2 regions of the Actinocatenispora thailandica genome follow, and region 1 is predicted to be linked to the other one. Evidence: riboswitches for the same ligand, from Rfam matches in the RefSeq annotation. Region 1 holds a riboswitch; the other holds the start of a gene.

Region 1 (4,206 bases):
CAGTTCCGGCCGGCCCACCACGACGCGATGACCGTCCACAGTGGCCAGTGCACCGAAACCGGCCACGGCGGCGAAGTCGTGCACCTCCGGTAGTTCCCCGGCGGCCGACGCCGCGGTGGCCACCGCACGGGCGATCGGGTGTTCGCTGGCGTGCTCGACGGCACCCGCGTACCGCAGGATCTCGGCCGCCGACTCGCCCGCGGCGGCGATCGTGTCGGTGTGCGTCATCCGGCCGGTGGTGACCGTACCGGTCTTGTCCAGCACCACGGTGTCGATCCGCCGGGTCGACTCCAGCACCTCCGGCCCCTTGATCAGGATGCCCAGCTGCGCGCCCCGACCGGTACCGACCAGCAGCGCGGTCGGCGTGGCGAGCCCGAGCGCGCAGGGGCAGGCGACGATCAGCACGGCCACCGCGGCGGTGACCGCCGCCGCGGCCGGCTGCCCGGCCGCGAGCCACGCCACCAGCGTGCCGAGCGCGACCACCAACACCACCGGGACGAACACCGCGGAGATCCGGTCGGCGAGCCGCTGCACCTGCGCCTTGCCGTTCTGCGCGTCGGCGACCAGCCGGCCGAGCTGCGCCAGCTGGGTGTCGGCACCGACCCGGCGGGCGGTGACGACGAGCCGGCCGCCGGCGTTCACGGTCGCCCCGACCACCTCGTCGCCGGGACCGACCTCGACCGGCACCGACTCGCCGGTGAGCATCGACGCGTCCACCGCGCTGGTGCCGGACTCCACCACGCCGTCGGTGGCGATCTTCTCCCCCGGCCGGACCACGAACCGGTCCCCGACCGCCAACCGTCCGATCGGCACGGTCTGCTCCCGGCCGGCCGCGGTGAGCACCGTGACGTCCTTGGCGCCCAACGACAGCAGCGCCCGCAGCGCGGAACCGGCGCGCCGCTTGGCCCGCGCCTCGAAGTACCGCCCGGCCAGCAGGAAGGTGGTCAGCGCGGCGCCGACCTCCAGGTACAGCTGGGGTCCGGTGTCCGCGCCGGCGAACAGGTGCAGGCTCATCCGCAGGTGCTCACCGCCGGCACCACCGAGGAACAGCGCCCACAGGCTCCACAGGTACGACACGGTCGCGCCCAGCGAGACCAGCGTGTCCATGGTGGCGGCGCGGTGCCGCAGGTTGGTCAGCGCGGCGCGGTGGAACGGCCACGCACCCCACACCACCACCGGTGAGACCAGCGTCAGCGCGAGCCACTGCCAGTGGTTGAACTGCAGCGGCGGCACCATCGCGAGCAGCAGCACCGGCGCGGTCAGCACGGCCGAGCCGAGCAGCCGGGTGCGCAGCGAGCGTTCGGCCTCGTCCCGCTCGTCCGGGGCCGGCGCGTCGCCGGTCTCGACCGGCGGCTCCGGCGGCTGCGCGGTGTAGCCGGTCGCCTCGACGGTGCCGATCAGATCCTGCACCGAGACTCCGGCGGGATGGTGCACCCGCGCGGTCTCGGTGGCGAAGTTGACGGTCGCGGCCACGCCGGGCAGCTTGTTCAGCTTGCGTTCCACCCGGGCCGCGCAGGACGCGCAGGTCATGCCGCCGATCCGCAGTTCGGTGGCGGATCCGTCACTGTCCACAGTAGACATCTACCCTCCCCGACCGGCGCCGTCCCGGCGCCGCACTCAGGCCAGCTGGTAGCCGGCCTCGTCGACCGCGGCGGCCACCGAGTCGGTGGCCAGCGGCTGATCGGTGTCGACCTCGACCCGGCCGCTCGCCACGTCGACCCGGACCGCCTGCACGCCCGGCAGCGCGCCGAGTTCCGAACTCACGGCGCTGGCGCAGTGGCCGCAGGTCATACCGGTGACGGTGTATGTCTGAGTTGCCATGATTGCCTCCACAACGATGATGTGCGGTCAGGAACGGACCAGCCGGGCGATTGCCGCGCTGGCCTCCTTGACCTTCTCTTCGGCCTCTTCGCCACCCTTTGCCGTGGCCTCGGCCACGCAGTGTGACAGGTGACCGTCCAGCAGCCCGAGCGCGACGCCTTGCAGTGCTCGGGTCGCCGCCGAGATCTGGGTGAGGATGTCGATGCAGTACGTGTCCTGCTCGACCATCCGCTCCAGCCCGCGGATCTGACCCTCGACTCGCCGCAGTCGGGCCAGTAGTGCCTGTTTGTCGTCGCTGTACCAGTAACTCGCCATCTGGCCACCTCCCCCGTTCGATCCCGACAGTACCATACCCCCCTACCGTATCCAACCACGGAGCGCAGCGAGTCGGACGCGAACGGATCACTTCCCGAAACGAATGTGTGTGGCGCGCCGGGGGCGACTTGCGATCGACTGACGGTTACTCCTAATGTGACTCCCCGTCTGACCGGATGTCTGCCGCCTGCCCGTGGGCGGCACCGGTGGACACCGCCGAGTTGCCGCGCGAGCCGCCTCCCCTGGTGCTTGCCGGCGAGCCGGGGACCCACCTCCCTGGGGTGAATCCGCGACCGCGGGTCGTGGTAGGGCGCACTTCTTCCCCGCCCGAACCCGTCAGCTAACCCGGCAGGCGGTGCGAGGAAGAAGGAGCCGGCTGCCGGTGCCTACCTCCGCTGTCATGCCGCGGCCGCTTCGGGCCGTCGGCCTGGTTCTGTTCGCCGCACTCACCGCGATCGCGCTGCTGCTGCTCGGAACCCCAGCGCACGCGACGCCGTCCGAGGCCGAGCTGACCAAACAGATCGACGCCAAGTCGAAGCAGTTCGACAAGGCCGTCCAGGAGTACGACAAGGTCCAGGACCAGCTGTCCGCCAGCAAGAAGAAGGAAAAGGCGGTCAACAAGAAGCTCAAGCCACTGCAGAAGAAGGTCGACGCGGCGGAACAGACGGTCGGCAAGATGGCCGCCGCCGCCTACCGGGGTGGCAAGCCCGGCGCGGTGAACGCGATCCTCTCCGACGGTTCCGCCAGTACCCTGCTCGACTCGCTCTCCCTGCTCGACCAGCTGGCCCGCAGCCAGAGCAAGCAGATCGCCGAGTACAGCAAGGCGAAGGCCGCGCTGGACAAGCAGAAGGCGGCGCTGGACACCGAGATCGGCAAGCAGACCCAGGCGAAGAAGAAGCTGGCCGACCAGAAGAAGTCGCTCGACAAGGACGTGCAGAAGCTGCGCGACCTGCGCACCCAGGCCTACGGCTCACCGACCAACTACAACACCAACGTCGACTACGGCCCGGCGCCGAACCTGCCCGGCAGCGCCGGCAAGGCGGTCGACTACGCGTGGGCGCAGCTCGGCAAGCCGTACAACATGGGTTCCGCGGGGCCGAACGAGTTCGACTGCTCGGGCCTGACGATGATGGCCTGGAACGCCGCCGGCTACTCGCTCGCGCACAGCTCGTACACCCAGTACAGCCAGACCCACCGGATCAGCCGCAACCAGCTGGAGCCCGGCGACCTGGTCTTCTACAGCGGGAACGAGCACGTCGCGATCTACATCGGCGGCAACCAGATCATCCACGCGCCCACCTACGGCGAGCCGGTGCAGAAGGCCAGCGTCGACATGATGCCGCCGGACGGCTACGGCCGCGTCGGCTGATCACACAAGCCTTACCCCCACCCCCACGCGACGCCGGTACCGGAGCATCCCCCCGTCTCCGGCACCGGCGTCGCGGTCTCCGCGGCCCGAGCTCCGGGATCTCCCTGCAGCCGGACCGCACCGAGCCGGTAAGCTCGCTGTAGGCCCGAGGGGCGCGGAAGGGGCGGCCGGCGCAAGCCGGAGCCTCGAAACGCGGCGGGCCCGACAGATGGCTGGCTCACCAGGGAAGATGCCGGTCGTTGCCCTCGTAGCTCAGGGGATAGAGCACCGCTCTCCTAAAGCGGGTGTCGCAGGTTCGAATCCTGCCGGGGGCGCCAGGTCACACCGCTCGATGACCGACCCGGGCCGCCGGGCGCGCCCCGTCCGGGCGCCGTCGATCCCGCCGTGTCGACCGCGGGCTGCCTCCGTACGACACCGCATCCGGTCCCGGGACCCGGCCGTACGGACGATCCCGTGGCACCGCGCGTCCGGCACCCTGGACGCCATGTCGACCTGGGTGCGCGTGGCCCCCCGCACTCACGGATCGAGCGCATCGAGGTCGCCAGGCCCACCCGGTTGCTCGGCCCGCCGGCCCGCTACACGATCTGGATCGTCCCGACGCACGGCCGCACTGTCGAGACGCCGATCCAACGTGACGATCGCTGGCGGCTGCTGCGTCCTCGCGGCAACGCGGCGGTGGTCTCCGTGGACGAGTTCGCCGA
Region 2 (4,206 bases), 420 kb from region 1:
TGCCCGGCGTTGCGGCCGACCGTACCGCGCGACCGGCGCCGTGCTGCGGGACGGGTTACGACGGCTCGGCGAGCAGGTCGCCGCGCGGCTGGTCCACGGTGACCTGGTACGCCCCGCCCTCGACCGGCACCGGGCGTTCCGTCGCCGGCGCCCCGGGCGGATCCGGCGGTACCGGCGCGGTCCCGGGCGCCGCGGCCGGCGGGTCCGGGTCGGCCGGCAACGGTGGCCGGGTCGGGCCGGTACCGGCGCCGGACCGTTCGATCGCCTCGGCGATCTCGTCCAGGTCCTCGGCGTCCAGCGTCTCGGTGGCCGCCGGCAGCCACCCCGCCACCTGGTCGGGCCGGCGGGCGCCGACGATCGCGGCGGTCACCCCGGGCCACGCCAGCGTCCAGGCGACCGCGACGGTGGCGAGGGTACGGCCCCGGCGGTGCGCGACGTCGCCCATCCGGCGGCCCAGGTCGAGGTTGCGGTCCAGCGCGGCGCCGATGAAGTCGCCGTCGCCGCGGCGCCAGTCGTCGGCGGGCAACGCGGCCACCCGTTCCCGGGTGAACGTGCCGGTCAGCAACCCGCACTGCATCGGGCTGGCGGCGAGCACCCCGACCTCGTTCGCGGCGCACCAGTCGAGCAGGCCGTCGGCGGCCTCCCGGTCGATCGCGGAGAACGGCGGCTGCGCCGCGTCCGGCCGGCCCAGCGCGGCGGCGGCGGTCAGCCCGGCGGTGTGCTGGCTGCACAGCCCGATCGCCCGGACCTTGCCCTCGCGGCGCAGGTCGAGCAGCGTCTGCCAGGTCTCGGCGAGCGGCACCCCGGCCGCGCGGGGCCAGTGCAGCTGGTACAGGTCGATGCGCTCGACGCCGAGCCGGCGCAGCGAACCCTCCAGGTCACGCCGCAGGTGCTTCGGCGCACCGGCGGCGCGCGGCGGGCGGGTCCGGTCCGTCTCGTCCCAGCTCAGGCCGCACTTGGTGAACAGGTACGGCCGGTCCGCCTCGGGGTACGGGGCGAGCGCGGCGGCCACGACCTGCTCGGCGTGGCCCAGCCCGTACACCGGTGCGGTGTCGATCCAGTTGACGCCGTGGTCGACGGCGTACCGGATCGCCGCGACCGAGTCGTCGTCGTCCTGCCGCCCCCAGCCGTACGCGTAGCCCGCGCCGCCGAGCGCCCAGGTGCCGAAGCCCACCCGGGTGACGTGCAGGTCGGTACGACCCAGCCGGCGGGTCGGCAGATCGCTGGCGGGCATCGAGTGCCACCTCCTCGCCCCGGACGCCGCCGCGTGCCCCACGTCGCCGCGTCGCCGTCACCCCCTCACCCTGGCGCACCGGGGCGCCTGTCGTACCGGGATTCTGCGGATCGGCAAACGGTTGGTGGTACGGCCATCGCGGAGCGCAGCATCGCCCGGAGTGCTGTGGCGCTTCCCACATGGCGGACCGCGGGCCGGCCGCAGCGGCCGGTGATTTACCTGGTGGTGGCGGTCTCCTGGGCAGCTTCTCGGCCGGCCACTCGTAACGGCACGATAACGGGTTCGTTACCCAAGGTGTCCGCACACGGGAGCACGGCCCACCGCCGACAGGCCGACGAAGCCAAACAGATCACGCAGGGTTGAACGGCACTCGGCGGTATCCGTACTCTTGGGCGGTCCGGTCGGGAGTCTGCCACCAAACCGGTGGCGCCGAACGGGCACCGCCGAGTCGTCACTCGGCGAGCCGGGGATCCAACGGGCGCCGTTCGCGGCGCCCATCCGGGGTGAATCGGCCAGCTCTCGGTGAGAGCCGGCGGTAGGGCGAACTCACTTCTTCCCGCCCGAACCCGTCAGCTAACCCGGTAGGCGGTTGCGGGAGAAGGAGTGAGCTACTGGTGTCAGTAGCGGGGACTGTTGCGCGCCCAACCCGGCGCGCGCTTGCTTTGCTCGCCGCCGCCCTCTGCGCCACCGTCGGCGTCGGCCTGATCGGCCCGACCGCCGCGCACGCGGACCCGTCCGCCTCGCAGCTGGAACACGGCATGGACTCGACCTGGTCCAAGTTGGAGGCCAACGGCGAGAAGCTGAAGCAGAACGAGGACGCGCTCGCGAAGAACGAGAAGAAGTCCCGTGAGCTGAGCAAGCAGATCGCGCCGCTGAAGAAGAAGGTCGACGCGATGTACAAGGAGGTCGGCACCTACGCGGCCGCCGCCTACCGGGGCGGCAACCTGTCCGCCCTCAACTCGATGCTGAAGTACGGCTCGCCCACCACCATGCTCGACCAGATGGCGACGCTGGACCGGATGGCCGCCGACCAGCACGCCAAGGTCGCGAGGTACGAGTCGGCGAAGAAGAAGCTGGACGCCTCGAAGGCGAAGTACGACAAGCTCATCGCGAGCAACAAGGCGCAGGCCAAGAAGCTCTCCGCGGAGAAGAAGAAGCTCAAGTCCGACATGGACACCATGGAGAAGCAGTGGATGAAGACGGCGGCGGCCCGGAAGAACACCGGGACCCAGCTGCCGCAGATGCCGTACATCCCCGGGCCGGGCGGCGTCGCCGTGCGCTACGCGATCAACCACCTCGGCGACCCGTACGTGTGGGCGACGGCGGGGCCGAACACCTTCGACTGCTCCGGCCTGACCTCGGCCTCCTGGGCCGCGGCCGGCGTGCACATGCGGGCGTACACCTACAGCCAGTACGCGGCCTTCCCGCACGTCACCCGCGACCAGTTGCAGCCCGGTGACCTGGTGTTCTACAACGGCGGCGAGCACGTCGCCATCTACATCGGCCGGTACGACGGCACGAGCTACGTGATCCACGCACCGCAGCCCGGTGAGTACGTCAAGGTGTCCACGCTCGACTACCCCGGTTCCTGGTACGGGGCGGTTCGACCCTGACGCCGCGACACACGACTCGGTAGCCACCGAGGAGGGCCGTCCCCGCCACCACGTGGGGGTCGGCCCTCACCCTTTCCACGGCCGGACCAGCGTGTCCGGTGGCCCCGGCGGGCCGCCCTGCTGACCGGCGGCCCTGCTGACCGGCGCATCCCGCGGCCCTCCCGAGCCGGAGGCATCCCGCGGCCGTCCCGGGCCGGCGCATCCCACGGCCGTCCCGGGCCGGGGAATCCTGCGGCCCCCTGGGCCGGAGGCAACCCTCGGCACTCCCGTCCGGGGGTCGGCGGCGTCGTCGGGTCAGCGCTGGCCGTTGCGTTCCGCGACGAGCCGGGCGGTGATCGCCTCCGGGGCACCGGGGCGGGCGAAGTGCCACCCCTGCCCGACGTCGCAGCCGAACTCGCGGAGCCGGCTGGCCTGCCCGACGGTCTCCACGCCCTCGGCGATCACGGTGAGGTCGAGCGCGTGCGCCAACTCCACCAGCGTCTCCACGATGCGTTCGTCCACCGGGTCCGGCCCACCGACACCGTTGTCGGTCGCGTCGGCCATCCCGGACACGAACGAGCCGGCGATCTTGAGCGCGTGCACCGGCAGCCGGCGCAGGTAGGCGAGGTTGGAGTAGCCGGTACCGAAGTCGTCGATGGCGAGCCGGACACCCATGTCGGTCAGCGCGTGCAGGGCCCGCAGCGGCTCCGCGGCCGGCCCCATGATCGCGCTCTCGGTCAGCTCCAGCACGAGCCGGTCGGCCGGCAGGCCGGTACTCGACAGCACCTCGGACACCTCGTCGGTCAGGTGCTTCTCGTGCGCCTGCCGGACCGCGAGGTTGACGCTGACGAAGAAGTCGTCGGCGGCGATCTCCTGCCAGCGCTGCGCCTGCTCGCAGGCCGAGCGCAGCACCCAGCGGCCGAGCGGCACGATCGCCCCGGTCTCCTCGGCCAGGTTGATGAACCGGTCCGGCGGCAGCCAGCCGAGTTCCGGGTGCCGCCAGCGGACCAGCGCCTCCACCCCGCGCAGCCGGTCGTCGGCCAACCCCACGAGCGGCTGGTACTCGACCACGAACTCGCCGTGCTCGACGGCGGCGGGCATCGCGGCGGCGAGCGAGTAGCGGGCCACCTCCCGCGCGTGCCGGTCCGGGTCGAACACCGCGAGCCGATCGGTGCCCTCCGACTTCGCCCAGTACAGGGTGGTGTCGGCGGCCTGCATCAGGTCGGCCGCGGTGAACCGGTCGGCGATCCGGTCTACCACCCCGACGCAGGCGGACACCGACAGTTCGTGCCCGCCGACCCGCAGCGGATCGTGCAGCGCGGCGAGGGCCCGTTCGGCACACCGCACCGGCTCGGAGTCCGGGTCGTCGATGAGGATGAC

The links. A riboswitch is a leader RNA that binds a small molecule or an ion and turns the genes downstream of it on or off. The one in region 1 is predicted to bind cyclic di-AMP.
Region 2: linked by a shared signal. The riboswitch ahead of Athai_RS00095 (C40 family peptidase) and the one ahead of Athai_RS02025 (C40 family peptidase) in region 1 are both predicted to bind cyclic di-AMP.

The regions. Positions count from the first base shown of each region.
Region 1 is NZ_AP023355.1:436,475-440,680, reverse strand. It holds gene Athai_RS02040 (heavy metal translocating P-type ATPase) at 1-1,581, opposite strand, end outside; gene Athai_RS02035 (heavy-metal-associated domain-containing protein) at 1,618-1,821, opposite strand; gene Athai_RS02030 (metal-sensitive transcriptional regulator) at 1,849-2,136, opposite strand; cyclic di-AMP (ydaO/yuaA leader) riboswitch at 2,377-2,506, shown strand; gene Athai_RS02025 (C40 family peptidase) at 2,537-3,505, shown strand; tRNA gene Athai_RS02020 (tRNA-Arg) at 3,747-3,822, shown strand; gene Athai_RS02015 (hypothetical protein) at 3,959-4,206, shown strand, end outside.
Region 2 is NZ_AP023355.1:18,236-22,441, reverse strand. It holds gene Athai_RS00100 (aldo/keto reductase) at 56-1,234, opposite strand; cyclic di-AMP (ydaO/yuaA leader) riboswitch at 1,666-1,837, shown strand; gene Athai_RS00095 (C40 family peptidase) at 1,849-2,847, shown strand; gene Athai_RS00090 (putative bifunctional diguanylate cyclase/phosphodiesterase) at 3,142-4,206, opposite strand, start outside.